Regions from separate parts of the Paenibacillus sp. FSL F4-0087 genome, predicted to be linked through region 1. Evidence: riboswitches for the same ligand, from Rfam matches in the RefSeq annotation. Region 1 holds a riboswitch; the other holds the start of a gene.

The links. Region 1 has a riboswitch for FMN ahead of MHB84_RS28600 (DMT family transporter). Riboswitches for the same ligand answer to the same signal wherever they lie in the genome.
Region 2: another riboswitch for FMN. It lies ahead of ribD (bifunctional diaminohydroxyphosphoribosylaminopyrimidine deaminase/5-amino-6-(5-phosphoribosylamino)uracil reductase RibD); the one in region 1 lies ahead of MHB84_RS28600 (DMT family transporter).

Annotation. Positions count from the first base shown of each region.
Region 1 covers NZ_JBBODJ010000001.1:6,290,986-6,307,397, reverse strand. The annotation lists gene MHB84_RS28645 (NADP-dependent oxidoreductase) at 1-636, shown strand, start outside; gene MHB84_RS28640 (AraC family transcriptional regulator) at 710-1,555, opposite strand; gene helD (RNA polymerase recycling motor HelD) at 1,883-4,312, shown strand; gene MHB84_RS28630 (glycoside hydrolase family 2 TIM barrel-domain containing protein) at 4,578-7,427, shown strand; gene MHB84_RS28625 (amino acid permease) at 7,755-9,101, shown strand; gene MHB84_RS28620 (YqcI/YcgG family protein) at 9,121-9,882, opposite strand; gene MHB84_RS28615 (LysE family transporter) at 9,966-10,592, opposite strand; gene MHB84_RS28610 (urea carboxylase-associated family protein) at 10,705-11,328, opposite strand; gene MHB84_RS28605 (amidase) at 11,441-12,946, opposite strand; gene MHB84_RS28600 (DMT family transporter) at 13,083-14,063, opposite strand; FMN riboswitch at 14,208-14,359, opposite strand; gene MHB84_RS28595 (DinB family protein) at 14,441-14,938, opposite strand; gene MHB84_RS28590 (CGNR zinc finger domain-containing protein) at 15,075-15,623, shown strand; gene MHB84_RS28585 (amidohydrolase family protein) at 15,845-16,412, shown strand, end outside.
Region 2 covers NZ_JBBODJ010000001.1:5,130,051-5,146,462, forward strand. The annotation lists gene MHB84_RS23590 (spore germination protein) at 1-1,278, shown strand, start outside; gene lysA (diaminopimelate decarboxylase) at 1,381-2,712, shown strand; gene MHB84_RS23600 (peptidylprolyl isomerase) at 2,934-3,365, shown strand; FMN riboswitch at 3,512-3,675, shown strand; gene ribD (bifunctional diaminohydroxyphosphoribosylaminopyrimidine deaminase/5-amino-6-(5-phosphoribosylamino)uracil reductase RibD) at 4,035-5,138, shown strand; gene ribE (riboflavin synthase) at 5,179-5,847, shown strand; gene MHB84_RS23615 (bifunctional 3,4-dihydroxy-2-butanone-4-phosphate synthase/GTP cyclohydrolase II) at 5,905-7,143, shown strand; gene ribH (6,7-dimethyl-8-ribityllumazine synthase) at 7,230-7,697, shown strand; gene MHB84_RS23625 (segregation and condensation protein A) at 7,800-8,600, shown strand; gene scpB (SMC-Scp complex subunit ScpB) at 8,569-9,231, shown strand; gene MHB84_RS23635 (DUF2953 domain-containing protein) at 9,420-10,145, shown strand; gene ytfJ (GerW family sporulation protein) at 10,337-10,828, shown strand; gene MHB84_RS23645 (D-alanyl-D-alanine carboxypeptidase family protein) at 10,963-12,150, shown strand; gene MHB84_RS23650 (nucleoside recognition domain-containing protein) at 12,169-12,795, shown strand; gene MHB84_RS23655 (spore maturation protein) at 12,802-13,335, shown strand; gene MHB84_RS23660 (S1 family peptidase) at 13,400-14,218, shown strand; gene MHB84_RS23665 (pseudouridine synthase) at 14,440-15,189, shown strand; gene MHB84_RS23670 (redoxin domain-containing protein) at 15,443-15,970, shown strand; gene resB (cytochrome c biogenesis protein ResB) at 15,985-16,412, shown strand, end outside.

The sequences.
Region 1 (16,412 bases):
GCATCCATACCACTGGTCGGTCTTACGACATATCAAGCCTTTTACGATATTTTGAACCTTCAGAAAGGCCAAAAAATTTTGATTCACGCAGGATCAGGAGGGGTTGGCACGTTCGCCATCCAGTTGGCCAAATTAATGGGAGCTTATGTTGCCACTACTGCCAGTGATAGAGGTTACGAATTGGTCCAATCCCTTGGTGCCGATCGTATTATCAATTATCGTAAAGAAAATTTTGAAGAAATACTGTCGGGATATGATGCGGTGTATGACACGATAGGAGGCGAGGTGCTGGAAAAATCCTTCCAAGTACTTAAGCCGAATGGGAAAATAGTATCTATTTCCGGTTTGCCGAACGCGAGATTCGGGCGAGAAGCCAACTTAGGTTGGTTAAAGACCACACTGCTATCGATTGTGAGCCATAAGATAACAACTCTTGAGAAGAAAAACCAAGCAAAATATCATTTTCTGTTTATGAAACCAAGCGGGTTGCAATTAGAGCGAATAAAGGGTTACTTGGAAGAAGGTCTCATTAAACCAGTGATTGATAAGGTTTATGATTTCAAGGATGTCGGGCAAGCATTTCAGTATCTTGAAGGTGGAAGTGCCAAGGGAAAGGTCATCGTTAAAATGAAGTGAAGTGTTCAATGGAGATGTATACCGTTCTTGTCCGAATGGAGGGCAAGAACGGATACTATAATTCTCATTCTCTTTATTTTATCGGTATCCAGATTTGTGGCGGCTTGTGAGGTCCTGAATATACTTCAAGTTCAGGTATACCCGCATGCTCGTAAGGGTTGGAAGGAAACCATTCAGAAATAATCTGCTTCCATAAACGCTGCATACTTTCTGGCATCGGACCTTCAACTTCAAAGACACTCCATTTAGAAGCTGGAATTGTGAAGGATGATAATCCTTCAGGCACTTCACCATCATAAGCCGTAGCAATCCAATATTCCATCTGCTTCTCCTGGATTTCGTTCTGATCCACACAGACACCTAACAATCCTTGAATTACACCATTATTCAATTCAAATAAACGATCTTCTGTACCACTCGTATACGCATCCTGCCACATTTTGGCTATGCCTCGCAAGTTTTCCCCATCGATATAAGAGAAAGCCTGCTTTATCCCTACTAATGTAAACGCAGCTTGTTCAACAATTCTGTGATTCATCGGTTCTGCTCCTTTTAGACTTAATTGAATAACCAAACGATTATACGATTTGATAGAAGTACTGTTCTTACGCGCTTCACTGGGGGCAATTCCGTGCTGTCTACGAAAAGCTTTGGAGAAAGATTCAGGAGTGTCATAACCATACTTGAGCGCCAGATCAATGATTTTCTGATCACTCTGTATCAGTTCATTGGCTGCCAATGTTAACCGTCTTCGTCTGATATATTCGGCTACCGTAACATCAGTTAATAAGGCAAACGTACGTTGAAAATGAAAGGGAGAAATATGAGCTTGAGCTGCAATTTGCTCCATAGTCATATTTTCGAGTAAATGTTCTTCCATATATGCAATAGCTGCCTGTAATGATTCGATCCAGTTCATACGGTTAACCACTCCTTGATTCCTATAATAGATGAAGACTGATTCAAGAACCTGTCATTATGTGCTTTCATTTGTCCGGTTAGGGAAAGAGGGAGAGGAAACCCAATACACACGAAAAAAGATGACCCCTGATGAATTCAAAGGCCATCTTTTTTCGAAAAAAAGAATTGAACGAAAAATAACGCTATGATATAATCGTTAGCGCCATTGACAAACAAAATGAAAATATGTACTTATTTTTATCCCTACTTTAATTTTACATCTGGAATTTTGATTTGTCAATGCTCTTTTTCATCCCAAAAATAGGAAAAGGAGTGGTTCGGAGAGATGCAAACACAAGATTGGCAGCTGGAACAGGAACGTCTAGAGTCTGTAAGAAGCAAACTGCAGGCCAGAATCACAGAATTGGAGCCAGAGGTTGCCGGAATGCGTGACCAGGCTTCGGAAATTCGCAAGCGCTTTTGGGAAGAAGTGACGATCAATACCAGCACCCACGAAGATTTCGAAGAGACTTTCTATACCATTAACCAGCAGTCCGCGGTATTGGCCGAGCGGGAACGGGGTCACATGCGGTTGGCACAGCAATGGAATAACATGAAGCGTTTGCTCCCGTCCCCTTATTTTGGCCGCATCGACTTTCAGGAGAAAGGTCTGGCCCTCCCCGATCAGATCTATATCGGCGTATCTTCTTTTGTCGACGAAGACGGATTGAGCTTTCTGATCTATGATTGGCGTACACCGATCGCGAGCATGTACTACGACTCTTCCCCTGGCGTAGCGTCCTATGTGACACCGATCGGGCGAATCGATGGCACAATGGAGCTGAAACGGCAATTTCAGATCCATAACGGAGAAATCCGCAATATGTTTGATGCAAACGAAACGATTGGAGACCAATTGTTGCAGCAAGTGCTCGGCAAAGGTGCAGATTCACAAATGAAAAGTATCGTGGCAACCATCCAGAAGGAACAAAACGCCATTATCCGTAATGACACAAGCCGAATGCTAATCGTACAAGGAGCAGCTGGTAGCGGTAAAACTTCCGCAGCTTTACAGCGGGTGGCGTACTTATTATACAAACACCGCCAGACGATTAGTGCTGATCAGATCGTCCTTTTCTCACCGAACCCGATGTTTGGCAGTTATATTTCCACTGTCCTTCCGGAGCTCGGCGAAGATAATATGCAGCAGACCACTTTTCAACAATTTCTCGACTATTGGCTTGGCTCTTCGTTACGTCCGGAGGATGTCTTTGATCAGATTGAATATGTACTAACCTCGCATGGAGCTCCGGGCTATGAGGCGCGGCTTCAGGGGATTGAATATAAAGCCTCCGATGCTTTTCTGCAAGCCTTGCAGAACTATGGGAACTGGCTGGGGCAGGAAGGCATGCGATTCAACAGCATTCGGTTTCGAAATCGTGATTTGATTACTGCGGAGCAAATGAGAGCCAAATTTTACGGCTATGATCGTTCCCTGCACTTGCTAAATCGTGTTGTACTCTTACAGGAATGGCTGCTGAAAGAGTTGGCTTCGCTGGAACGCAAAGAACGTGAAGAATCGTGGGTACAAGAAGAATTGAATTATCTGGACAATGATCAGTATGCGGATATTTTCGAAGTGTTGCATAAAGATAAGGAAGTATTTGATATCGCGGAACAGTACGCCCAAATTCGCGAGAAAATAAGCAACAAGCGTCGGGAAGATGAAGGCGATTTTGATTTTGCCCAGAAGGAAGAGGAGCTGCTCGGCTGCAAGATCGTGAAAGAACGTTTTAACCCACTAAGAAAAGGTATCAAGAAATTCTCGTTTGTTGATATCAAAGGTATATATGGCGATTTGTTTGTTGACGAAGCCGCTTATCGGGAGAAAACGAATGCTACGTTTATCCCCACGCTATGGCCTGAGATATGCAGTCAAACCAAGGAAAGCCTGCTCCAGAACGCGTTGTTCCATGAGGATGCGACTCCCTATTTGTATGTAAAAGAAATGATTGAAGGTGTTCGGACAAACACGGAAATTAAATATGTCTTTGTTGATGAAGGTCAGGATTATTCAACATTTCAATATGAATATCTCAAAAAGCTGTTTCCCCGAGCTCGTATGACCGTGCTCGGCGATTTCGGGCAAGCGATCTTCACACAGGCTACTAATTTAGCCGCAGCTGATTCACCACTAGTCCGTCTCTACGGTGAAGCCGAAACAAGTCTTTTCTCCCTAGTACGCAGTTATCGCTCTACGAAGGAGATCGTTGAATTTACAAGAGCGATGCTTCCAGAAGGAGATGAAATTGTACCCTTTGAAAGAAAAGGCCTAAAGCCCCTGCTGACGAGAAGCAACGACAGAGAGAAGCTGGATGCACAAATGGTGGCAGATATCGCGTCGCTAAGAGCCGAGGGATTTGATTCCATCGCTATTATTACGAAGACCGCCGCCGAAAGCCATAAGGCCTATGAATCGTTACAGATTCAAGGAGGCGAAGCGTTGCAGCTCGTTACGAAGGAAACGTTCAATTTCGAAAAAGGTATAATGGTCATCCCTGTGTACCTTGCCAAAGGTGTTGAGTTTGATGCAGTCTTGGTCTATGATGCTTCGTCTGGAGCTTATGGTCGCGACAATGAACGGAAACTGCTTTATACGGCGTGTACGCGAGCTATGCATCGGCTTCATCTGTACATGACGGGCGATTGGTCACCTTTCATACAGGCCTTGCCAGCAGATTTGTATGAGGAATCAGAAGTTTATACAGCGGAGTAAACATGCTCGCATTGTCTGATATCTAGCAGCGTATGAGAATTGAACTACTTAAATAAGTAACACTAGTCGCCTTTTAGGCGACTTTTTTTTGGATTTCTAAGTCATTATAGAGACGAACCTGTCAGCGATAACCTTTGGATTATTTCCATATTGTTATACTCAGCATAAATTTTATTATATGGGTGGACTAAGATTACAGTTATATAATAGAAATACGTAACCAGAAGAATAGATTGCATACATAAAGTATAGAGGAGCTAAGATCATGTTAACCAAAATGAACGTGCAGGGAAGCTGGGAGCTTCAACTGGATGAACATAAACAAGGCGTACAAGGTCCATTTCACGATACCATAACGCTGCCGAACACGACTTCTCATGCGCGCAAAGGAAGAAAGAATGATGTGGCTCACATCGGGTCTTTGACTGATGAATATTCATATGAAGGATGGGTGTGGCTGAAAAGGGAGATTGAAATACCTACAACGCTTGCTGGCAAGAAATGCAGTTTGTATCTGGAACGCACGCGCATAACCAAGTTATGGGTCGATGGTGAAGAAGTTGGAGCGCAGGATAGTCTTAACACCCCTCATGTGTATATCTTGCCGGAAGGGCTATCAGAGGGAGAACACACCCTCACCATTCGGGTCGATAATACGGACTATCCGACGAAAGGCGGTCATCTTACATCCGTTGATACTCAGACCAACTGGAACGGAATTACCGGGAAGCTGGAGCTTCATTTTTACCACGACGTGCACTTGGGTGAGGTACAGATCTATCCCAATGCTACAGAGCGAACATTCAGAATTACAAGTACATTGTCCAAATCGATACCAGGTACTGTATTGTCCGTTACTGCGCAAACCTTCAAGCCACTCTTAAAAGAGACTTATGGATATGTGGCATCAGACAGAGATCATGTGGTGAATGAGCAAACCTATCCATGTAGGCAGGACGAAGTTAATGTGCTCTACAAGATGGGAGACGACGCATTGCTCTGGAGTGATTCTGACCCACATCTGTATGTGCTGACCCTTACTCTGATGGGTGAACATGGCGATGTGCTGGATACAACTGAAATCATAACAGGACTGCGAGATTTTGAAGCGAATGGAGATGCTTTTACCATCAACGGTCGAAAGACCCTTCTTCGTGGAAAACATGATGGTCTAATCTTCCCGCTTACAGGTTACGCGCCAACCGATGTGGATGAATGGCTGCGAATCCTGAGCATTTCCAAATCATATGGTATAAATCATTATCGTTTCCATACCTGTTGTCCACCTGAAGCAGCGTTCACCGCTGCAGATATGCTTGGCATCTATATGGAGCCTGAATTGCCATTTTGGGGAACAATCACGGATGAACTTGACCCACAGCATAATCAGGCTGAACAGGACTATCTCATTCGAGAAGGCTTTGCCATGCTCAAGGCGTATGGGAATCATCCTTCTTTTGTAATGATGTCACTCGGTAATGAACTTTGGGGCAGTAAAGAAAGACTGAATGCCATTATCAAAGCGTATAGAGCATTTGATCCACGCCCTCTGTACACCCAGGGTTCAAACAATTTTCAGTTCACTCCGCTGATTCTAGAGGAAGAAGATTTTTACTGTGGCGTACGTTTTTCCAAAGATAGACTTTTCCGCGGCTCTTATGCCATGTGTGATGCACCGTTGGGTCATGTTCAAACCGACGTGCCTGGTACTCTGAAGGACTACGACGACATGATTTTGCCCGTTGGAACAGTTTCAGAGAATGAGAGAATTCAAGCAGAAGAATCTGAAATTCAAATTCAATATGGCACGGAAGCCAAGACCGTGAAAGCCGCTTCTGTTGAACAACAACTCATTCCACATCTACCCGTCATCTCCCATGAGATTGGACAATATGCCATGTATCCCAATTATGAAGAGATCGAGAAGTATACCGGATCGCTGAAGGCAAAAAACTTCGAGGTGTTTCGGGAACGATTGCAATCCAAAGGAATGGGACATCTGGCTGAACCCTTTTTCAAAAGCTCTGGCAAACTTGCAGTAGCCTGCTATAAGGAGGAGCTTGAGGCGGCATTTCGATCCAATCATCTGGCAGGATTTCAATTGCTCGATCTTCAGGACTTTAGTGGACAGGGGACAGCACTGGTAGGTATTTTGGATGCCTTCATGGATTCGAAAGGGCTGGTTACTCCCGAGGAGTGGAGAACGTATTGCTCCGATGCAGTGCTTCTGGCCCGATTCGAGAAATTTAACTACAATTCGGGTGTAGATTTTAATGCCCACATTCAATTAAGGTACTACCGAACAGATTCATTGAGGGGTCATACTGTGGAGTGGGAAATGCGTGATTCGGATCAGCGAATTGCACAAGGAAAAGACGAGATTTCCTTTGTCTCTGGAGAAACTTGGTTTGAGATTAGCCAAATTAAGTTCAAGCTGCCTGATGTGAAAAAGATGACGCCGATCACTCTATCCCTGCATATTCCAGGTACCGATATTCGGAAACAATATGACCTATGGATATACCCTGATCATGATGTGACAGCTATTGAACATGACTATATTTATAAGGAATTGTCCAATGAAGTCATTAATTTACTGGAAAAAGGCGAGAGTGTGCTGTTACTCCCAACACTCGAGGATAACGATAATTCAGTTGAAGGCACATATTGTACCGATTTCTGGTGTTATCCGATGTTCCGATCCATTTCGGAAAGCATGAACAAGCAAGTTCCCATCGGCACACTTGGACTTCTAATTAATAACGCACACCCAGCATTGAAGCACTTCCCAAGTGAGGTGTATTCCACTTATCCTTGGTGGCATATCGTTATGAATTCACGGTCTATTATTTTGGATAAGGTCGCAGAAAATGTTCAGCCTTTCGTTCAAACCATCGATAATTTTGAACGTAATCATAAGCTGGGGCTGCTGTTTGAATGCCAGGTTGGAAAAGGTAAGCTGCTTGTTGGGGCACTAAATTATGATAAATTGATTAATCAGACAGAAGGGCGCCAGTTACTTTACAGCCTTGCACAATATGTAAAAAGTGAGGACTTCCAACCGGAAGCCAAGATAGAGCTGGATGAGCTTCAACAGTTGTTAGGCAAGAAATAGAACCTGAATAGCAGGTTCTTAGTGACAAAAACATCCACCGATCAGATCCGCCATACTAAACGAGAGTTTGTTCTCAGAAACTAACAAGAAACCCTTCAAACTGTTTTTTTTACAGTTCGAAGGGTTTTCATTAATTATAGACGCTTAAAAGTGTCACTACTGTTTTACTCCCAAAAGCATCGACGTAATCAACAGTAACATAGTTAGTTAACAAGAAAATTATTATGTAAACTTAGTAAAAAGTCAGTTTTATTTCTTTTTACCTTAATGACATAAAACCTCCATCATATGTAAACCGTAATGGGGTACGCATGAAGGAGGATACATATGAAAAGCCATGTGCATCAAAAAGAAGAAGAGAAACTGAGCTGGATTAGTCTTTCCTTATTTGGAGCAGGATGTACGCTAGGGACCGGATTTTTCCTCGGAACAAGTCTGGCTATTCATTGGTCCGGTTTATCCGTGCTTGTACTTTTGGTGCTGGCTGCTGCGGGGACCTATTTTGTATTTGGAGCATTGGCTCAGATGACGGCAGAAGATCCGAAAGAAGGGGCTTTTCGAACATATGCCGGGGAAGCGTTCGGCCCATGGGCCGGTTTCGGAAGCGGATGGATGTATTGGTCTTCCGAAATGCTGATCATGGGCAGTTCATTAACGGCGCTCGGATTATTCTCTCAATTTTGGTTTCCTAAGTTTCCATTGTGGGTGTTTGTGGCAGTATACGCATGCATTGGATTGTTCATCGCCGCATTGGGAGCCAAAGGGCTAACTCAAACAGAAAATGTGCTCGCCGTAATCAAGTTAGCTGCAACGGTTGCTTTTATCGCGATTGCAGCTGCGGCTTGTCTTGGCTGGTTAGATGTGAAGATTACACCGCAGAAAATAACGAATGAATGGTTCCCTCACAAAATAAAAGGCGTGTGGACTGGGTTTATTTATGCCTTTTTTGCCTTTGCCGGGATTGAGGTCATGGGTTTAATGGCAGCCAAGCTGAAAGAACCTAAGGACGCTGTGAAGTCAGGCAGAGTGATGTTGTTAACCGTCAGTACGCTGTATGTTGTGGCGATTGCCTTGATCCTGCTACTGGTCCCCGCTGCTAAGTTAACACCAGACGAGAGTCCTCTCGTCAAAGCAATGTCATCGATTGGATTTACGGTTGTGGTTCATATTCTCAATGGGATTTTAATAATCGCAGGATTCTCCACGATGGTCGCTTCAATCTATGCGATTACGTCCATGTTGGTTAAACTGGGTGAGGACGGAGATGCACCGAAGATGTTTACGAAGACTTGGGGAAAAAAGAACATGCCCCTATATTCATTAGGATGCACTGCGGCTGGATTAATCCTTTCTACTCTCCTGGCATTATGGATGCCTAAGAGCCTATTTGAATATGTAACAACCGCAGGTAGCTTGGTATTAATGTATACCTGGCTTCTGATTTGCATCACGTATATCAAGAAAATGAAGCCAACAAGTTGGAATCGCATCAAAGTGTGGATCGCCATGGTCCTTATACTTGCAGCAGTAGCTGGCACGGCTATGGAAAAAGCCAGCAGAAGAGGTCTGCTGGCAAGTATAGGTCTTGTTGTATTGATAGCCTTGATTACTTACATTGTAAACAAAGTACGAAAACCGCAATCTTCGCCATCTACTGAGCCATCAAAGCCTTGAATGGGTGGACTGGTATCAGCTATTTCGTCAATTTGCTAATGGCTTGCTTCATGCGCAAAAAAGGACATTTGGAAGGGGTCTGCTCGTCATCGGGCAGGAAGTATTGTTTCCATTCCAGATTATCCTGCTCCCCATACCACATGAGCGAAGGATGAGCCGGAACGGCATCATAGGCTGCCAAACGCTTACGAATCAAGGTTTTCATTTTCCGGCCAAGAGGTGTGTTGTCATTAATGGATTCAAACACCCACCTTGGTTGAAAAGCAAACATAAGATAAGGGAAGTGCCTACTGGCTCTAAGCTCGTGCGCGGGAGTGGCACAGAAACAAAAGTAAGGCTCCCCGCCAAAGCAAAATTCCCATGTGGCTTCATGCGGATCAGTTGAAATATGTTCAGGCCAGGAGGCAGTATCGAGTGAACTTACCCGGTTAAGCATCTCCCAGAACAAGGACTGATACTGCTCCACCGTTGTGTTGTTTCTCAAATCATCCGGTGTCTCGCAAATGACAACCAAAGAAGCGTAATGTCCCGTATCCCGGGAAACGGGTCCATATTGACTAAGTAATTCCGCCATGTCTTCAGCAGAAGCTTGTGTACGCGGATCCCTGGTGAATCCGTATCTCAAATGTCCTGAGAGAAAACCCATCCTTCCGGGAACACAAGGATACGTATTACCCTCATCTGCAATCATATTGGAAAATTTTGAATAAGCGTTCTGCTGCCATTCGGGCAGACCTTTGAATGATGCATTTATTTCATCGGCACTGTACAGCTCTGCCATGGATTCCCCAACTCCATTCCACATGATACCGTTAACGTATTAATGCGGATGGCGTTGGGTGACTGTCCAGTGTAGTTTTTATGTCAGAAAAAGATAGATCGTACAGCTTCAAAACCGAAGTACAGGCCAAATCCGATCAGACAGATCCCCGAGATAATGGAGATCCAGCGCAAAACGGTTTCGTTGCTGCGTTTATGAAATCGACTAGCCATGCCAGCCATGATGACATCCCAGACAAGGATGCCTATGAAAATACCAGAACTGTATATTAGCAGATGAGCGGTGTCAGTATGCTTCACGGTTGTAGCAAGAATAGAGCCGTAAATACCGAGCCAAAATAAAATATTCAGCGGATTGGACAGGGCCATGAGAAAGCCAGAAACAAAAGATTTCCCAACCCTCGCTTCTGCTGTAGAAGAGGCCTGAATGCCATCTTTTAACTTAGATAGTGTTTCCACACCGGTATACACCAGAATAAAGCTGCCAAATGACCAAAGAAACGAGCGCATGAACGGCGTGTCCAGAAAATGAGCAACTCCAAAGTAGATCAGAAGCATGTACACCAAATCGGCAAACATGGCTCCCAGTCCCAGAATCCAGGCATGCATAAATCCGTGGCGGGCTCCGCGATCCAACTGAGCGGCATTAATCGGACCAATTGGAGCTGATAGTGAGATTCCCAGAATAATATAACTAAACAGTACAGACATATACGCGTTCACTCCTTAACGGGTTCGACGAATTGTACCGGTAAGTCACACACATATGGGTACAAGTCATCGTATTCCCGTCTGGAGCAAATTAGAACAAGCTGTTCGTCGCTTAATCTAATAAGGACTCTACATCCAGCTGAATAGCTGTACAATGATATCCGTTGCATGAGCTTTCTTCACATGGGCAGGCGGATAAACCGACAACCAGATCGGTCAATGCCTCCATCTCCACATAATCACCAGCACGCGAATCAGGAGCTACGACATCAATCTTGCCCAGATCATCTACAACCGATTTCATAAACAGATTAAATGGATAATGCTGATCCGGTGGCAAAATCCCGAACGGTTCAAGAGCCTGATTTAGGTTATGATAGCAGCTGGCATGATCTTTTTTGTCATATAATACTTCATACATTTCCGGACGACAGGCGGAGTTGAAGAAATCATGAACACCAACCGTGTCGCGAACGATCTTAAGCAATGGTTGATATTGATTGGAATACACGGATTGTCCTGGTTTGATCCGGTAGGAGCGCAAAACGTCCATCGTTACACCTGGATCTAGTCGATTATTGGCATTTTGAGCATCATATGCAACAAAATCAACGACCTGCTGCCCCTCCAAATCGGTCACCCGAATTAATGAACCTTTATTTACCTTAACGGCATAACCCGTTTTGGCCGGGATACGAACAGACTGCTTATGGCGTTCCGTTGTATTCATATTCATTCGTCACATTCCTCCGCTGTTTTTGCTTTCAGTATGCGGAGCTGACATGGCTTTCATGCACTTTGGCAAACATACGGCTCACATTGAAAATGATGTAGGTTGTATTCTGTTTTTATACTGGAAACAGTGGATTACCCTTCATGCCGACCCATAGTTCGGATGTTTCCAGCTGACCAGCCAGATGAAGCAACCAGTCTTCACGGCCTTTCGTTGCCATAATCTGTACACCCATCGGCAGGCCTTCAGGAGTCAGATGCACAGGAACACTCATGGCTGGTTGACCCGTCAGATTCGCGAGCTGAGTGAACGGAGTGTAGGTAAGACTTGGCTCAAACATCTCATAAATCAGCTGCTGCTGCTGGATCTTGTCCAAATCGCTAATACGCATCAGATGCTGAATCTGTTCATCATGAGGTGTCAATTCGCCGATTTTGGGTGCTGGAAAAGCATTGACAGGTGTGACATAAAAATCATAGCGTTCAAACAATGTGGACATCTGAGCTGCGGCAACATCCCATTCGGCCAGACTATGTACGAATTCGGCAGCGGATACTTTTTTGCCGGCTTCAGCCAGCACCCAGGACTCGATCTCCATATCAGCAGAGGTTAATGCTCTGCCCATAGAACGTTCCATCGATGAGATCATCGCCGCCATTTCGCCGCTGTTCATCATGTAATAGTTCTCCATCAATTTGACTCCATTAACCGGACTCAGCTTTTCTTCAACCTCATGACCTTGTTCTTCCAGCCAGCGGACGAGCTTGTATACAGATTCTTTGGCTTCCGCGCTGACAGGTGTCCCCACAGGCGAATCCGTAGTATACGCAATTTTCAGTTTGCGTTGATGAGGATAGTTCATATCAGCCAAGTAGCTGCCCGGAAAGAGGGGAGCATGGAACGCAGCTTCGGGTTGAATCACTTGCAATGTATCAAGCAAAGCAGCGCTGTCGCGAACTGAACGAGACAATGCAAAATCAATCGAAGCACCCTGCCATTGACGGCCAACACCCGGTCCAACAGGTGTCCGCCCACGTGTAGGCTTGAGTCCGAACAGGCCGCTGAATGAAGCAGGGATTCGGATGGAACCGCCACCGTCACTGGCTCCCGCAAGGGGTACAATACCCGAGGCTACTGCGGCAGCGGCGCCTCCACTTGAACCGCCTGGCGAGTGATTCGTATTCCATGGATTTCGACTTGGTCCGTGAAGACGGGGCTCGGTAATATTTTTCAGGCCAAATTCCGGTGTATTGGTATGTCCAATGATAATGAAGCCTGCATCGCGCAAATGGGAAACGAAATTAGAATTCCGCTGCGCGCGATGCTCACTGAGAAGAAGAGAACCCGAGGTGAGAATTTCACCTTCCAGGGATTGAGAGATATCTTTCAATAACAAGGGCACGCCGGCAAAGGGCTGCTCTCCCGGACGAACTATACTCGCTTCCTGACGTGCACGTGTTTCATATGTACGAATGACTGCATTAAGCTGCGGGTTCACTTCTTCGAGGCGTGCATACGCCGCTTCCAGCAATTCGACAGGGGATATCTCCCGTGCGCGAACCAGTTCAGCCAAACCTATGGCATCGTAAGATGTATATGAAAATGATGAAGATGAAGACATGATGATCGTTCCTCTCTAAATTGACTTAATCTACTATTCCATAAGTCATCGTACCACCGGAATAGCGAAAAGACAAAAGGCACTGAACATCTCAAAGGATGTCCAGTGCCTTAATTGATTTGCTTTTATATAAAATTCAATTCGTACGAAGTTTTGGTGCACCGTCAGCCGGAGTCGCTGATCGTTCTTGCTGTTTGGAGATGGCGAATAGGGCAATCCAGATGAGGATGAAGCCCACCAGTTGCTCCCATGTAATTAATGTACGGAATGCAATCCAGTTTACCAGTACACCGGCCATCGGGAAGCTCAGTTCTGCAAGCGTTGCGACTGAGGCCTTGGTGGAAGAGAGCCCTTTGTAATATAAGAGAAGACTCAGTAAGCCTGGCAGTAAAGCCTGGCCCAGAATATTAAGTGCTACAGCCGCCTGTTCACCTGTAGCGGAAGGGAATGTCCAGGCAGCACCTTCGTTCCACGTCATAAAGATCAGTAGCGGCAAGGCTACGACAAAGCGCAGAGAGGTGACCGTTTCATAACGGGTTTGCCCCAGCATCAGCCGCCCCATAACCGTTGAACCGCCCCACAACGCAGCTGCACCCAGTGATAACAGGCTGCCTGCATGAACCCAATTGTCCCAGTTGCCAAGGGGAAGGGTAAATCCGAAAGTGAGCAGGTATGTTCCTGCAAGTGCAATGATAAACAGTCCACCGAAGCGGCGAGGCAATGTTTCTTTCAGCAGCAGCTTAGCCAGAACAATCGCAAATAGCGGCTGCATCTTTTGCAGTAACAAAACAGTGTTGGGATCGTTATGCGTAAGTGCCAGAGTGAACAATACCGTGGCGAGAGCAGATCCTCCCCAGGAGATAAATATCACGGCTATCCAGTGGCGTGCACGCAGGTTTTTCAAATCGGCCCGGAACTTCCACAAGACGGGAATTGCCACAAGGCTGACAATAATATGTTCCACCAGTACAATCTGAGTGGAGGTCATCGTTTTGAGCAAAATAATACGGAACAGTGGATCTACACCCCAAAGGGCGGCGCCGAGCACGACGAGCCAGAATCCGGTATTACTTCGTTCCTTGTGGTAAACTGTTGATGCAGATTGGGTCTTTTCCATATTCAGGACTCCTTCGTCAGAACACGGAATCTTCAGTTGGCAAAATCGACAAAAGCCCCCGTTTTGGTATACACCAAATAAACGGGGGCTCAATCATTAACATGTCGTACGAAAATAAGCCTTTCCGTAACGGCATGTCAATGTGTTGATCTTCTCTCATCCGGACTGTACCGTCGGCCTTGGAGTCACACCAAGTCAGTCGCTGAATCCCTACATCGGGTCAAACAGCGAGTCGCGGGCTGGTTCCGAAGAACATCACCGCCGGTTGGGAATTGCACCCTACCCCGAAGATCCTATTCAATTATATTGTGTTGAACAAGCTGTAACATTAATAAGTCCATCTTATTCCTGTAAGCGCTAGCAGTTCAAGTGTTTTTTTAGAATATGATATTCCAGCTTCCCTGTTGTCTGCGTAATAATACAATCTGCCCTGCATGATACGCATCGTGTAGTACCCAGCGAGCTAGTTCATGTGCCCATTTTTCATCCGTATCCATGTACGGAGCTTCAAGATCGGATTCTTCTAATGAAGAGAGCTGATCACGAAGCTGTCCGGCTAATTGTGTTGTGTTTTGCATAAGTGCACTCCAGCCAGTGGTATCGGAAGGGTCGCCGGGATCTCCAAAGGTGGATTCATTGTTTTCGGCAGGTGTACCGGAGGGTGTTTTGCCCTGAATACGACTCAACAAGCGATGATTATAGTAATACATATGGTTAACCAACTGCCAGATGCTTAATCCACCGGATGATGGAACCCAGGCTGCCTGTTCAGCAGTCAGTCCTTCGAGTGCCTTGGATAAAGGCACAATCCAGTTACATTGATCCCAGGTATCATCTTTCTGAATGAGCAATAGTTCTGTTGCTGTTGTAGTCATTGATTTTTCCTCCCTAAAATGAATTCATGGTAACTAGCTAAAGTGCTTAAATGTGGTTACAATTAATATAACCCAAACACGAATAATTGTAACTATCTTTTTAATTTTAGATGGTTACAATTTAGCGGAGGTACGTATGGATAGACTATGGACTGATTTTGTAAACAGTGATTACCATGACTGGCGTGGTGGAAATCGCTCAGAGGACAGGCTTGGCAAAGCCGAATGGCAGCAGGCATTCCTCAAACAATGGCAACTGAATGCATCTGTACCTGCTTCTTCTGAAGAAGAGGGAGTTTTGAGAAACTTCAGAAATGAATTGCAGGCTATTGCAACTGGTTTATCTGACGGAAATGCATTATCAAACAAAGACCAGGAATGGCTTAACGGCATAATGGAGGAAGGTCAAGTCATAAGAAGACTGAACGCTGGAGATGAGGGACTGAATCTTTCACTTATTCCTGTAGGAACTCAATGGCAGCAGGTCATGGCAGAGGTCGCAGCCGATTTTGCCATCACTGTAGTTGAAGGGGATGGGGGAAGAATTCGTATCTGTGACAATACGGATTGTCGTTGGATTTTCTATGACGATACACGTAGTAGAACCCAGAAATATTGTGATGACAAGATGTGTGGTAATCTGATGAAGGTTAGAAGGTTTCGGGCAAAACAGAAGAAGGATTAGCAGCAAGAGTAGGGTATATGCAAGGAAAGTGTGATTTATTGTACTTTGCAACAGACAGGAAATATTCAATAAGATTTGTATAAAACCAAAATTGAATCTTACTATCCACTTCTATATAATGGTTATATACTTAAAATATTTCAGCTAGTCATTTCATCAGAGATTAACATCCAGGATTCAAGCGTATATCCAACAAAAAATAATGATTGGAGATGTGTCTTGTGGGGACAAGTTATCTACTGAAAAATGGTTGTGTATTGTCTATGGATTCGTCGGTGGGTCAGTATAAACGGGCGGACGTTCTCATTGAGGATTCTCTTATTACTGCTATCCAGCCCGATCTGAGTTGTATTGAAGCGGAAGTGATAGATGCATCGGAGATGATCATACTCCCTGGACTTGTAGATACGCACCGGCATGTATGGGAGTCACTTGTAAAAACAGCGGGAACCAACTGGTCACTGCCGGTCTATCTGCAGAATCTCTACTATGGAGCGATGGGAAGTAAACTCCGGCCACAAGACAGCTATATCGCCAATTTGCTGGGTTCATTGGAAGCGCTTAATGCAGGAGTGACCACGGTGCTTGACTGGAGTATGCCTTATTCCCCGGAGCACACGGATGAACTGATTCGCGGACTTCAGGATGCGGGTATTCGGTCGGTTTTCGCTTATGGTGTACCAGGTGAGACGCCCTACTGGAACAGAGAAAGCAAGCTGACGTATTCGAATGATGTGAGAAGAGTTAAGGAACAGTATTTTTCTTCACGGGATCAGCTGCTCACGTTCG
Region 2 (16,412 bases), 1.2 Mb from region 1:
CTGAAGTCGTATTTCGAATGCTACATTCCTCATATTCAAGTTGAGCGAGTGGAGAAAATGAGTGCTGTCATTAACAAGGTCCTCACAGGCATGAGTGCCATGTTCGTCGAAGGGGATCGTTCCGTTATTGTTATGGATACCCGCAGCTATCCGGTACGCTCACCAGAGGAACCTTCGCTGGAGAGAGTGGTCCGTGGTTCTAGAGACGGGTTTACAGAGACACTTCTGACCAACGTGGCGTTAGTACGCCGAAGAATACGGGACCCTGGATTAAAGTTTGAAATTATGCAGGTCGGACGCAGATCGCAAACGGATGTCTGTGTTGTGTATATTGATGATATCGTGGACAAGGTTCAGGTAGATTCCGTTCGTGAAAAAATCAAACGAGTAAATATCGACGGTATCCCTGCTGCCGATAAGCAGCTTGAAGAAGCGATTATTAACAAGGGTTGGCACCCGTATCCGTTGGTTCGGTATTCGGAACGACCGGATGTGACAGCTTCCCATCTGATGGACGGACGGGTGGTTGTATTTGTAGATACTTCACCCAGTGTGATGATTCTGCCCACGACCTTTTTTGACCTATGTGAGCATGCGGAAGAGAACAGACAGACCGCCTTTATGGGAACCTATCTGCGTTGGGTACGATTTGGAGGTATTCTGATTTCACTTTTCCTGTTGCCGTTGTGGTTGCTGATGGTTATTGACCCTGCCATTAAGCCAGCAGGAATGGAGTTCATCGGCCCTCACGAGAATGCACAGCTTCCGCTGATTCTGCAGTTCCTGCTTATTGAATTCGGGGTGGATTTATTGCGGATGGCAGCAGTTCATACCCCGACGCCACTCGCTTCGGCCATGGGTTTGATTGCGGCCATTTTGGTCGGAGATATCGCCGTGAAAACAGGTTATTTTGTGAATGAAGTTGTACTTTACATGGCGATTGCCGCCATTGGTATGTTTGCAACACCCAGTTATGAGCTTGGTTTGGCGAATCGGTTGGTCAGGTTGTTTTTGCTCGTTGCTGTGGCGATATTCAAGGTTCCCGGCTTCGTTGTCGGGACGACGTTCATTATTGTGGCGCTCACCTTGCATCGCTCCTACAACTCTTCGTATCTCTGGCCATTCATACCGTTTAATGCAAAGGCTTTGGGTAACTTTTTATTTCGTTTGCCACTGTTGGAGAATAAAAAACGTCCTTCGATCAACAAAACGCGTGACAATACCAAAATGGACAGTGATCCGGACGGGGAATTGCAAAAAAGTAAAAAACACAAATGATCTGCCGAAAAATCCATTCTTCTCATTCACTAATTTGATATACTGGTGTAAAATCATTGGAATAACAGCTGTTCCAGTATATAAAAAGTGAGGAATGCAGATATGTATTTACATGGTACAAGTAAAATAAATGCACAGGGACATCTGGAAATTGGCGGAGTCGATACTACCGTCATGAAAGAACAATTTGGAACTCCCCTGTATGTTGTGGACGAGCAATTAGTTCGTGAGCGTTGCAGAGAGTACATGGAAGCGTTCCGTGCTTCAGGCCTGGGTTTCCAAGTTGCTTATGCAAGTAAAGCATTCTGCGTAATGGCCATGTGTGCCCTTGCTGCGGAAGAAGGACTTTCCTTAGATGTAGTATCCGATGGTGAATTGTTCACGGCACTACAAGCCGGTTTCCCGGCAGAGCGTATTCACTTCCACGGCAACAACAAAACATTGGAAGAGATCGAAATGGCGCTTGATGCAGAAATTGGCTGCTTCGTTGTAGATAACTTCAATGAACTGCATTTGTTGCAAGCTGTAGCCGCAGACAAAAATCGCAAAGTTAACATTTTGCTGCGTGTGACGCCTGGTGTTGAAGCGCATACGCATGAATATATTTCGACAGGACAAACGGATTCCAAATTTGGATTCGATATCGGAAACGGAACCGCATTTGAAGCCATTGAATTGGCTTCCAAACAGTCGAACTTAGTTTTACTCGGTGTGCATTCACACATCGGATCACAAATTTTCGAAGTTGAAGGTTTCCAAATGGCAGTTCAACGCGTTGCTGAGTTTGCAGCAGCTGTGTATGAGCGTCTTAACGTGGCATTCAAAGTGGTTAATCTGGGTGGTGGCTTCGGTATCCGCTATATTGATGGAGATACACCGCTTGAAGTTTCACAATACGTGAAAGCGATCACGGATGCGGTAAAAAATCATTTTGCTCAAATCGGCTATGCCGTGCCTGAGATCTGGGTTGAACCAGGCCGCAGCATCGTAGGTGAAGCCGGAACAACACTCTACACGGTTGGAACAAGCAAAGATATTCCAGGGGTTCGTAAATACGTAGCTGTGGATGGTGGAATGACAGACAATCCACGTCCAGCTCTGTATGAGTCCAAATATGAAGCTGTATTGGCAAACCGTGCAAATGAGGCAGCTCAGGAAACGGTATCTGTTGCTGGTAAATGTTGTGAGAGCGGTGATATGCTGATCTGGGATTTGGACCTGCCCAAAGTGCAAAGCGGCGATCTGCTCGCAGTAGCTTGCACCGGTGCTTACAACTACTCCATGGCAAGCAACTATAACCGGATTCGTCGTCCGGCAGTTGTATTTGTCAAAGACGGTCAAGGGGATGTTGTCGTACGCCGTGAGACGTATCAGGACATCATCCAGAATGATCTGGTACCTGAGCGTATTGCAAAACAGCCAGTTACCCGTTAATTTAAGTTCAAATAGCGGAGTTCTATATGAAGAAGACAAAAAAGGACACTCTTTTTTGTCTTCTTTTGCATCTTGAGGGCCGGATTTTGAAAAAATCTTGCTGATTATTTTGCGATCAATCCATTTTCGGTGTACACTAAGAAAAGTGCTATAAAGCTTGGCCCAGGGTCATGCGTTCTGGCACCATTAACGATGGTCAATACGAAAGGAGTCATTTACATATGGCGAAACAAGCGAAAATCAAAATGGCAAACGGCGGAGAAGTTGTAATCGATTTGTTCGATCAAGAAGCTCCAAACACAGTAGCAAACTTTGAGAAACTGGCTAACTCCGGTTTCTACAACGGTCTTGTATTCCACCGTGTTATTCCGGGCTTTGTAGCTCAAGGCGGATGCCCTAACGGTTCCGGTGCAGGCGGCCCAGGTTACACAATCAACTGTGAAATCAACCCGAACAAACATGAGCGTGGAACATTGGCTATGGCACATGCAGGCCGTAACACAGGCGGAAGTCAGTTCTACATCTGCTACCAACCGCAACCACATTTGGATGGACAACATACTGTATTTGGTAAAGTAACCAAAGGTATGGAGTTCGTAGACGCTTTCGAAGGTCGCGACAAAATGGAAACTGTTGAAGTAGTAGAAGCTTAATCAATAACTGTATGTAAACCGTTTCGCAATTAGCGAAGCGGTTTTTGTTTACACTTAAGCTTATTAAAAGTTAGTATGTGACAAAAAGGAACAAAAAACAATTGATTTTTTGACGTTAAAGTGCTAACATCCAATTAATAACGCAACGAATCCTTCAGGGCAGGGTGCAATTCCCTACCGGCGGTGATGCAGTATGTGAGGATATCTATCCAGCATTGATGCAAAGTCCGTGACCCGTCTGCCTGTGGCAGATGGCTGATCTGGTGTAATTCCAGAACCGACAGTATAGTCTGGATGGGAGAAGGAGAGGGTGCAGTCTTTAGGGGCCGCATTCCGCAGGAGTGTTGCTGTACAGTTTTTGACGAATTCATTTCCTGTGCAGGGAGAAATCCGGTTACTTCCGGAAATCTTCATACATATGCCACATCATAGAAGCTCTTTACCTGTAATTGAAGTTCATTAAGGTATGTGTCTGCTTTCACTTGCCTGAAATGAAGTTTTGGGCGATGTGTTGTTGGCGATGTATCAATAGTACTGCTGGTGACACATGTCTCTCATCATCCCCATCGAACGGTTTGTTCGACGGGGATTTTTTATTGGATATGGAACATGCCTCTCTGTTGGAAGGGAGGTCTATAACTTAAGATTTTAACCGTGGGGTGAACGGACTTGGAAATGATTAATGATGAATTTTATATGGCGCTGGCACTGGATATGGCAGAACGGGCACAAGGACAGACCGGAATCAATCCGGTAGTCGGTTGTGTCGTTGTAAAAGAAGGACGTATCGTGGGCCTCGGAAGTCATCTCAAACGGGGAACGGGTCATGCAGAGGTTCATGCGCTGAACATGGCGGGCAGTGATGCTGAAGGCAGTACAGTATACGTTACGCTTGAACCCTGTAGCCATTATGGCAAGACTCCACCATGCAGTGAACGTCTCATTCATGAGAAAGTGAAACGTGTCGTCGTATGCTGCGAAGATCCGAATCCGCAAGTCTCCGGCAGAGGGATCAGCATGCTGCGTCAACAAGGGATCGAAGTTGAAGTTGGAGTGCTGCGTGAGCGCGGAAGACGGATGAACGAGAAATTCATCAAATACATTACAACAGGTCTCCCCTTTGTAACTTTGAAGACGGCCTCTACTCTGGATGGCAAAATCGCTACGCGTAGCGGTGACAGCAAATGGATCTCTAACGAGTCAGCTCGCGAGATTGTTCACGCGCTTCGTCATCGCCATCAAGGGATTATGGTTGGTGTGGAAACGGTCATTGCAGACAATCCCGAACTCACGACTCGCTTGCAAGTGGAAGGGATCAGCCCGGTACGAATTGTGGTCGATTCCAAGCTGCGTCTGCCTGTAGGAGCCAAAATGGTCAAGGATGGCCTTGCACCAACTTGGGTGCTTACAACGGATGAGGCGAGCCCTGAAGCGGCTGAGCGGCTGGAAGCCTATGGGGTGGAGATTATACGTTGTGGTCCAGGACCACGTGTTGATCTGTTGAGTGCACTCAGCAAGCTTGGTGAGCGTGAAATTGGTTCGATTCTGCTTGAAGGCGGGGGCACTCTGAATGGCGCCATGCTGGAAGCACGGTTGGTAGATCGACTGCTCATGTTCATTGCTCCGAAAATTGTTGGAGGATACGAAACACCAGGCAGTTTCCGCTTCGAGGGTGTAGAGCGCATGAGTCAGGCAATTCAATTGCATCAGCTGGAAATTGAGCAAGTTGGAGATAATATTAGCATTGGCGGAATTCCGGTTTGGCCTGAATAAATGAATTAACGATTACGAAATAAATAAAGGAGGCGGTAGCATGTTTACCGGTTTGGTGGAAGAAGTCGGTCAGATCCGGCGTATAGGTCGGAAAGGCGAAGCGATGGTCCTGAATATCGGAGCTTCCGCCATCATGAACGACTTGAAGATTGGCGATAGTGTAGCTGTGAACGGGGTATGCTTAACTGCGACAACCCTGGAGGGTGGCGGATTTACTGCCGATGTAATGCCCGAGACATATCGAAATACCAATCTTAGTCAATTGCAATCAGGGAGCAAAGTTAATCTGGAGCGAGCCATGCTGTCAGGTGGTCGTTTTGGCGGGCATATCGTTCAGGGCCATGTCGATGGCACTGGGGTCATTGGAGGCATTACACGTGACCAGAATGCAATTGTTTTCGAGATCAAACCTGATGATACGCAGCTGTTCAAATATCTGATACCCAAAGGGTCTGTAACCCTGGACGGAATTAGTCTGACCGTTGTGCATACTTCACAGAGTGCATTCACTGTATCCATTATTCCACACACCATTGGTGAGACCGTATTAAATGTGAAAAAGACGGGTGATACCATCAATATTGAATGTGATATTTTGGGCAAATATGTGGATCATCTACTGCACTATGGAAAGGGACATCAGGAGACAGGTGCGGGTAAGCCGAGAAGTATCAGTGAGGATTTCCTCGCTAATCACGGATTTGCTTAACAAATCGTAATTGATTAACTACAAATATAAATTGAAATAGAAACTGGAGGGGGACCTATGTCAGAGAAATCCATTCTGAATTCTATTGAGGAAGCCATCTACGATCTCATGCAGGGTAAACCAGTTATTGTGGTGGATGATGAGGATCGGGAGAATGAAGGCGACTTTATCGCTTTGGCGGAAAAGGCTACACCTGAAGTCATCAATTTCATGATTACCGAAGGCAGAGGTCTGGTGTGTGTTCCCATTACGCAGCAACGTGCCGATGAACTCAACCTGAAACCTATGGTCCAGCAAAATACGGACTTTCATGGGACGGCCTTTACCGTCTCTGTAGATCATAAAGATACCACAACGGGCATCTCGGCTCATGAACGCTCCATTACAGTCAAGGGGCTGATTAATCCCGAAGCGAAAAGCGGAGATTTCCGCAAGCCGGGCCATATGTTCCCACTCATCGCCAAAGACGGCGGAGTGCTAAGACGCGCGGGACATACGGAAGCGGCTGTAGACCTCGCCATTATGTGCGGTTCCTATCCGGCAGGTGTAATCTGTGAAGTGATCAAGGAAGATGGCACGATGGCCAGACTTCCGGATCTGCAGGAGATCGCCCGCAAGCATGATCTGAAGCTGATCAGCATTCAGGACATGATTCGGTACCGGAATGAGAAGGAGCAGTTGGTTAAACGAGAAGTAGCTGTACGTATGCCAACAGACTTTGGTGAATTCCAGGCGGTGGCCTACACCAATGCGGTGGACAACAAGGAGCACGTCGCTTTGGTTAAAGGCGAAATTGACGGATCGAAACCTGTATTGGTTCGCGTACACTCCGAATGTCTCACAGGGGATGTATTCCATTCTCATCGATGCGACTGTGGTCCACAATTCGATGCAGCATTGAAACAAATTCATGACGAAGGCAATGGCGTTCTGCTCTATATGAGACAGGAAGGACGAGGCATTGGACTGATCAACAAACTCAAAGCCTACAAACTGCAAGAGGAAGGTTTGGATACCGTGGATGCCAATCTGAAGCTTGGGTTTGCTGCCGATCTTCGAGATTACGGTATTGGAGCCCAAATTCTTAAGGATCTTGGTGTTCGTCAAATTCGTTTGTTAACCAACAATCCACGCAAAATTAAAGGGCTTGAAGGGTACGGACTTGAAGTGGTGGAACGAGTTGCCATTCAGATGGAAGAGAACGAGGATAATACGGTCTACTTGCACACGAAGCAGGCGAAACTCGGCCATATGCTAAAGTTCGACGATATCGAGCAGAATGAAGAAAAAAACTGAGTAGCTTTTCTGAGGTTAAACAGGGTGAACTAGTTTCCAAAAATCAGCTGCGTACATCATATAATACAATTAGGGAGATGACTTGAATGCCACACTTTTTTGAAGGACATTTGGTATCAGAAGGATTAAAATATGGAGTAGTCGTAGGGCGTTTTAACGAGTTCATTACAAGCAAATTGCTCAGCGGAGCACTGGATGCTTTCAAACGTCACGGTGTACAAGATGATGAAGTGGATGTAGCTTGGGTTCCAGGAGCCTTTGAAATCCCGTTGATTGCACAAAAAATGGCTGAAAGTGGCAAATACGATGCAGTCATTACCTTAGGGACGGTTATCCGTGGTTCAACAACACATTATGATTATGTGTGCAATGAGATGGCTAAGGGTGTAGCCGCAATTAACCTGAAAACAGGCGTACCTACAATCTTCGGCCTGGTTACAACAGAGAATATTGAACAAGCCATTGAGCGCGCTGGAACAAAGGCAGGAAACAAAGGCTGGGATTCAGCTACTGCCGCTATTGAAATGGCGAACTTGACGAAACAGCTAAAATAGTGCTTATTTAATATAGTGCCCTGCTCTGCGCAGACGAAAACGGGAGACCGGATTCGGCGGCTTAGCGGGGGTTTTTATTTTTCTGGCGGGAGGATTCGTCTAGTGACGGTAGTTACATACAAACTGGAGACTTTTGAAGGGCCTTTGGATCTGCTGCTTCATCTGATCGATAAGGCAGAGATTCATATCCAGGATATTCCCATCAGCGATATTACCGATCAATATATGGCGTATCTGCATTCGATGCAGGAGCTGGAGCTGGATATTACGAGTGAATTTCTGGTAATGGCGGCAACTCTTCTGTCGATCAAGAGCAAACTATTACTGCCCAAACCACCGGTAATCGAGGACTTTGAGGATTATGCATATATGGAAGATGAAGATTATGATCCACGTGCAGAACTGATTGCGCGTCTGATTGAATATCGCAAATACAAGGGAATTGCGCGTCACTTGCACGAACGGGAGTGGGAACGCAGCCTTATTTTCTCCAAAGAACCCGAGGATTTGCGGCCTTATATGCCTGTAGAAGCGCAATCGAATCCGGTCGAGGGTTTGCATACCTCGGATCTGATTGCAGCCTTTCAGAAGGCGCTACGCAAGGCGGAGAAGCGGACAACCGTAACTCGGATCCAGCGGGATGAAATCTCGGTTAAGGATCGTATTCGGGATGTTATCGGGGCTTTGGAAAGTATGGGACCGGGAGGTAGACTGTTATTCTCCAAGCTGCTGGATAATCAAATTTACAGGCATGAGATTGTCGTAACTTTTTTGGCGGTGCTGGAGCTGATGAAGATGAAGCAGATTGTCTGTTATCAGGAGCGGATGTTTGAGGATATCGTTATGGAGTGGAGAGGGGAAACAAAGAATCATGGATTTTCCGAAATTGAAATCGATTATTGAAGGCCTGCTGTTTTTGTCCGGAGAAGAAGGTCTGAGCATCAAACAAATCTCCGAAATCGTGGATCAGCGAACCGAACTGGTGTCGGATGCGATTGAGGAAATGATCGCTGAATTTGCCAAGCAGGGACGAGGCGTACAAATTCTTAAAATTGCAGGGGTAGTTCAACTGGGTACCTTGCCGGAACATGCGGCTTATTTTGAGAAATTGGCTTATTCACCTGCACGTACGTCTCTATCCCAGGCAGCTTTGGAGACGCTCGCTATTGTGGCGTACCGTCAGCCTATCACGCGGGTAGAGATTGAGGAGATCCGTGGCGTTAAATCCGAACGTGCTATTCATACCCTTGTGAACAAGGATCTCATTCAGGAAGTGGGACGGGCTGAGGCCATTGGACGCCCAATTTTATATGGCACTACCAAGTCCTTCCTGGACTACTTTGGTTTGGCTTCGCTCAAAGATCTGCCGGAGCCAGGGTTGTTTGAAGATTCCGAGAACCTGGAGGAAGAAACACAGCTGCTTTTTGAAAAATTGGATGTGCAGCATGTTGACCTGGACCTGGATAGTACAAATCTCGAAGATGATGCAAATTCAAACGATATTAATAACGAAGATGATCCTTTAAATTCATAACTTTGCAGTCTGGATCGATTCAAAACCGGTGCCCTTTTGGGTTGCCGGTTTTTTTGGCGTGGTATGTGGAATGGAGTGTAAGGTAGCGTTCAAAGATTAAATGGAATTTTCAGGTCAGACGTGAATTTTTTCCTATATAGAGTGTCATACTAGACGTGAAAAGAATTGAGGGCTTGGAGGTAAGGCCTGTGTGGATTTGGCTTGGAGGAATCGGCTTGTTGATCGCACTGCTTCTTGTCGCAGTCCTCATCTCGTATGTTCATGTGCATTTTACATTTAGGAAACACAATCACGATGATTATGCCAAGATTACGGTTCGTCTGCTATATGGCATTGTGCGTATTAACTATGAAATTCCTAGTATTGTCTTTCGTAATATGAAGGAAGGTTTTCTGGTGAAAACGGAGCAGCGAATGAATCATTCAAGGGGAGAAGCCCAGAGCAGCGAGCGTGTTAACAAACGTAAAGTCAAAAAATGGGCTAAGGACGTAAAAATCATGCTCAGGGCAACGGAAGCATTAAAGCTCTGGATCAAGCAAACGCTCACTCGTGTACATATGACTCATTTGTCCTGGTCCACTCGCATTGGCGTCGGCGATGCAGCATATACGGCTGTTCTCATAGGTTGGGTGTGGAGCATCAAGTCGATCATCATTGGATACCTCTCTTATCAAATCCGTTTTGAACAAACGCCACAGTTACAAGTTGTGCCGGTGTGGGAAGACGAGATGGAGTTCCAAACCGAGCTGGATTGGAAACTAAAGATCCGGATTACAGCAGTCATGATCGCAGGACTTACATTGTTAACCCGAGTGCTTCAAGTAGAGGGAGGATGGCGGATGTGGTTCAGACTCTTAAAAGAGCAACGACGCAGACGCAAGATGAAGAAACAACACAGTAAATCGCAAATATGAATGTATGTATTGTCCCCAATTATGCTGAAATTTTCCACAGTTTAATTGCAACTGCCGGGTTATATTTTGCCGAGTCAGCGGTTTGAAGTATTGAGGTTTAGTTAAAAGGCTGGCTTACATAAGTCCCTTCAAGTTTGGGGATGATATGGTTAGATCAAACCTAGCTTAAATTGAAACTGGAGGGAATTTAAATGTCAGATCATCCAATTCAAGGCTTAATGGAAACCGCAATGGAAAATATCAAGGCCATGGTGGATGTCAATACAATCGTGGGCGATGCGGTCGAAACACCTGATGGTACTGTGATTTTGCCGATCAGTAAAGTAGGATTCGGATTTGCTGCGGGTGGCAGTGATTTTCATGTAAGTGATGGAAGCAGCAAAGGTGGAAGTGGCGGAAGCAGCGGTAGTACGACTGAACATGCCAGCTCCGCATCGGTTGCCTCACCATTTGGAGGCGGAAGCGGGGGCGGCGTATCCATTCGTCCAATCGCATTCCTGGTAGTTGGCAAACAAGGCGTTCACATCGTTCCGCTTGATAACTCAACACATCTGTTTGAGAAATTGATTGATTCCACACCGTATGTGATGGATAGAATTCAGGACATGTTCCGCAATCGTAATACAACACAACCGACAGCGTCTGGCATTCCTGTCACACCTGATCCTTCTACGTACAGCTAATTAATGATTCGGTTGAGATCCCTTCCGCAGCATGTGCGAGAGGGATTTTTGCTGTTTGCTAACACTGGGACATACTTCGGGTTGTCCTGTCATAAGCTAGTACAAGATTCCAAGTGACCCGGAGGAATGAATCGATGCGAAAATTAATGAAATTTATGGCATGCATGCTTGTACCCTTGTTTCTGTTTCCCTCAATTGGACTTGCTGAAGCCCAGGGAACCATACCTGGCCCCTCAAATCATGCGCAAAGCGCTGCTCTCATTGATGTTACGTCGGGCCGAATATTGTACAGCAAGGACGGGGATAAGGAACTCAGAATTGCCAGCTTGACCAAAATCATGACAGCAATTGTTGCGATTGAACACGGTAAACTGGATGACAAAGTAAAGGTAACTTCTTCGGCTTTTGCCAAAGAAGGGTCATCCATCTATCTCAAGCTGGGTGAAGAAATGACACTGGAAAACATGCTGTATGGGCTGATGCTTCGATCGGGCAACGATGCGGCCTCGGCGATTGCTGAACATGTCGGTGGATCTGAAGAAGGTTTCGTTCTTTTAATGAACAAAAAGGCAGAGCAAATTGGTCTAACCCATTCCCATTTTATGAATCCCCATGGACTTGACGCAGATGGTCATTACTCCACCGCCAATGATCTGGCACGTTTAACCGCGTATGCGCTCAAGAATCCGGTATTCAAACGAATTGTAGCTACGGAGAACAAATCGGCCCCAAATCCGAATGAGAGCTGGGAGTATTCCTGGCAAAACAAAAATAAAATGCTGCGATTGTACGAAGGAGCCGATGGCGTAAAGACCGGATATACCAAAAAAGCATTCCGTTGTCTGGTCAGCTCTGCTACTCGCAATGGACAACAACTTGCTGCGGTAACCCTGAACGATGGTGACGACTGGAATGACCATGCACGTATGCTGGATTTCGGTTTTGAAAACTTCCCTTTGGTGGAAATTGCAAAAAAAGAACAGCCTGTACAAAACACGGATGTGGTCACTGGCCGCGGGTTCACCTATCCTCTGGCGAAGAGTGAGACATCCTCATTGACGAAAAAGCTGATTTTACTCGATAACCGTGTCCAAGAGAGTACAGAGGGAGATGCAAAAACGACTGATCCCACTTTTGGACTGGCCGGCCGAATTGATATGCAGCTTGACGGGAAACTTGTGGGTTCAATTCCTGTGTATCGCAAAGGAAGTTATATTCCGCCAGAGCCAAAGACAGAGGATGCAACTCTGGGGGGGATCGGTGAAATTTCTACCTGGGCTTCCGCATGGCGTGCAGTATTAAGTCATTTGTTATCTCCATAATGAGGGGAGGGTTATCTTTTGATCAATTTAATCTGGCTTCTCATGATCGTAACCGGATTTGCTTTTGCAGCCGCACAGGGCAAAATTGAAGTCGTTACGCAGGCAGCTTTTGATGGAGCAGCAACCGGAGTCACGGTATGCTTTGGGCTGATCAGTGTGCTCGTGTTCTGGATGGGGATGATGAAAATGGCTGAGGATGCAGGGCTCTTGGGACGAATCGCAAAGCTGCTGGGTCCGGTTGTTGGCTTCTTGTTCCCGGATGTTCCACGGAATCATCCAGCCATGGGCTACATTTTATCCAACATGAGTGCCAATCTGCTCGGCTTAGGCAATGCGGCAACCCCAATGGGGATCAAAGCCATGCAGCAACTGCAAGAGCTGAATCCGGATAAACAAACGGCTTCCCCTGCCATGTGCACGCTGCTGGCTCTGAATACAGCGAGTATCACCATTATTCCAACAACCCTGATAGCCATTCGGCTTAATTATCATTCTGCGAATGCCACGGAAATTGTAGGCACCACGCTAATGGCAACCATTATTGCGACATTTGCAGCCATCGTAGCCGATCGCTGGTACCGAAACAGGGCACTTCACAGGCCGCCGCGTGTACATAAAAGTGACAATCCCGGTATGAAAGGATGAGCAACGTTGTTAACCTTCATCAACTGGATTTCCGTCTGGGCCATTCCGGTTATCATCGCGTTTGTTCCATTATATGCGTTTACCAAAAAGGTCCCGGTCTACGAATCCTTTGTTGATGGGGCCAAAGACGGCTTCTCTACGGCAATTAGCATTATTCCCCATCTGGTAGGTATGATGGTAGCGATCAGTGTATTCCGTGCTTCTGGTGCATTGGATTATGTGATCAGCCTATTCGCACCACTTGTGTCCTGGATGGGGGTTCCGGGAGAAGTATTGCCACTCGGTATTTTGCGTCCTTTGACTGGGACAGGCTCGCTTGCCTTTACAACTGACCTAATTAAAACCTATGGCCCCGACTCGATGATTGGCCGCATGGCTTCCACGATTCAAGGCAGTACGGATACAACCCTATATGTATTGACTGTTTATTTTGGAGCGGTAGGCATACGTAATGGTCGCTATGCGCTCAAAGTTGGGTTGTTTTCCGATGTAGTTGGTTTCATTGCAGCCTTGGTCATTTGTTTGATTGTATTTGGTTAAAAATATGCCCTCTCCTTCCGATATACGAATTATGCTAGAATGATAGCGGAGGAGAGTGAGAATCATGCAAAAGAGTTGGAAACGAATGCTCCGCTTTGGAATGTCAGGCATGCTTGCCATTGCGTTGCTTGCAGGACAGACGGGGTTGGCTGCGGCTCAAGCCGTTAATACGATTCATTTTACGGGTTACTTCGATAAACAACTACGTGCTCAGTTGGCCGTTACAGCGGATTCTTTTCCAGTTGTGAACGTACGTCTGGTCAAGCAGGATGAACCCGATTCAGTATATTATGATGTAGGCACATCTATACTGATCTCCAAGGATGAGGTGCTAACCAACTATCATGTCGTTCAGGATTATGCTGAACTGTCTGATGGGGACGAAGGCACACTTACTGTAGCAAGCCCAGGTCATCTGGACAAGCCGGTTAAAGCCAAAATCATTAAAACAGATCCGGTGACAGATATGGCATTGCTGAAGCTGGACAAAGAAATCGACGCACAACCGGTGACGTTTGCAAATGCCAAAGATAATCAAATTGTCTATACCATCGGATTTCCTAAAAATTCTGCCGGGGAACTTGTGCTGTTGGACGAAGATTTCCCTTCAACTTATAATACAATTGCCAAGAGCCGAGTATTTAATTCACAAGATTCGGACGTTCCAGGCAAGAAGGGCATTGGCAGTATCGTAAAATCTGTGGCACAAGGCAATTCAGGTGGCCCTGTTCTGGACCAGAACAATCGGGTTATTGGCATGATGACCTTTGTATACGGAGGACGTACTTATTATATTACTTCCAAAACGTTGCAATCCTTTATTAAAGAAAGTGCAACCCCTGCGAAAAAACAGGTCGTTGTTGCAGGTAAAGTAGCCAATTAACCTTTTGCTTATTGCAGTGGTTACATACGATTAAAAGTGAACGGCTCACCTTAACGCTCCTGTCGCATACAGGCAGTGAGAGGGTGAGCTTTTTTGGTCTAAATACATAGCTAAATGCAGCTCTAAAGGTGTTTACAACCCCTGCGTTAACAAAATCGATGGATTATCCTTGTGATTTCCGGCCTTGATGGGTATCATTAGTGTGAGGTGACATGACAAACATGGAAAGATTACAAAAAATTATCGCACAGGCAGGCATTGCATCCCGCCGCAAGAGCGAGGAACTGATCCTGTCCGGCAAAGTAGAAGTTAACGGGGAGGTCGTAACCGAACTGGGTACGAAAGCGAACCCCGAAGAGGATATGATTACGGTTAATGGTAAACCGATCCGCAGTGAAAAGAAAGTGTACATGATGTTGAACAAACCGAAGGGTGTTATCACAAGTGCTTCAGACCCTGAAGGTCGGAAAATTGTATCCGACTATCTTAAAGGTGTCAAGGAACGGGTATACCCAGTGGGTCGTCTGGATTATGACACAGAAGGATTGCTCATTCTGACCAATGATGGCGAGTTTGCGCATTTGTTGACGCATCCGAAGCATCACGTACCCAAAACGTATCATGCAACCGTTAAAGGTGTTCCACATGGTTCGGCTCTGGAGAAATTAAAGACAGGCATTATGCTGGACGACGGTATGACAGCTCCGGCAGAGATTGAGTACAAAGATGTGGATACCGCAGCAAATGAATCTGTTATCTCTATTACGATTTACGAAGGGCGGAACCGTCAGGTTAGACGTATGTTCGAAGCGATTAACCATCCGGTAACACGTCTGAAACGGATTTCGTTTGGTGGTATTTTGCTTCAAAACCTGAAACGCGGACTCACACGTAATCTAACCAAAGAAGAAGTCAACAACCTGATTACGCTCGCAAAATCAGAACCCGCCAAAAAAATGAAAAAAAGGTAATGTGAGGACACATAATTTTCATAAAAGCGCCGCAGATTTGTGACGAAATTCGCTATAATTGTTCATAGGATGTTCACAGGTGTCCAAGACCGTTATATGCGAATGCTAGTCACTCAAGCTTTTTGCATAAATCCCTGGAGCGACTTTCAATCAGCAAGAGTTAGATCGAAATGGTGTTATTCGTCTAATTCTTGTACCCGGGAGCGTTTAGAATCAAATTATGCAAAAAGCTGACTTAAAAGGGGAGCAGCACATGGGGAAATCAAGAAGAGCGGTGCAAATCGTCATTTTGTTATTGATCCTGGTGTTGGGCGGATATGCGATTACTACATCGGTATCCGGCTCGAATGGCAAGCCAAAAGAAGGAGACAAAGCTCCTTCTTTTGAATTGCTGGGCCTGGATGGACAAGTTCATACGTCTGAGGAATACAAAGGCAAAGCCATGGTGATCAACTTCTGGGGGACTTGGTGTGAGCCTTGTGTCAAAGAGATGCCTGCGCTACAAGCGCAAGCGGACAAATGGAAGGACCAGGGTGTCCAATTTGTTGGAATCAATGTTGGGGAAGACCAGATGACCGTGGAAAATTTTGTTCGGCAGGTGGGCGTTACGTTTCCGATTATGCTCGACCGTGACAAAAACTCGATCCGGGATTTCGGTATATCTCCGATGCCAACGACATTTTTTGTCTCCGACACGGGTAAAATCTCCACCATTCATATCGGTCAACTTGATTTGAACACACTTGACGCTCAAATTTCACAACTGGCGAAACAGCCCTGACAGGAGGTCTAGTCGTGTTCCAAAATACGAAGTGTGAGTGCGGACACCAGAATCCGGTGGGCACTGTGCTGTGTGAAGCATGCGGCAAGCCGCTGCTGGAGGCTGAGGTCAAATCGGATGAAGTATTGGAAATGCGTTATGATGGCATGGCGCGTCGTTCGCAGCGTACGAATCCCAAAATTATTGACCGCATATGGAACTTTTTCTCATCGGTCAAAATTGCTGTTTACATGATTGTGTTTACACTTGTAGGTTCCATGCTAGGCACGATTTATCCGCAAGAAAGTACATTTCTGAATATTGATCCATCCGTATATTACAAGGACACATACGGTCAGTTGGGTCATATCTATTATCTGCTGGGTCTGTCCCATACATACGAATCCTGGTGGTTTATTTTGCTACTGGTGCTGATCGGTGCTTCATTGGTCATATGCAGTCT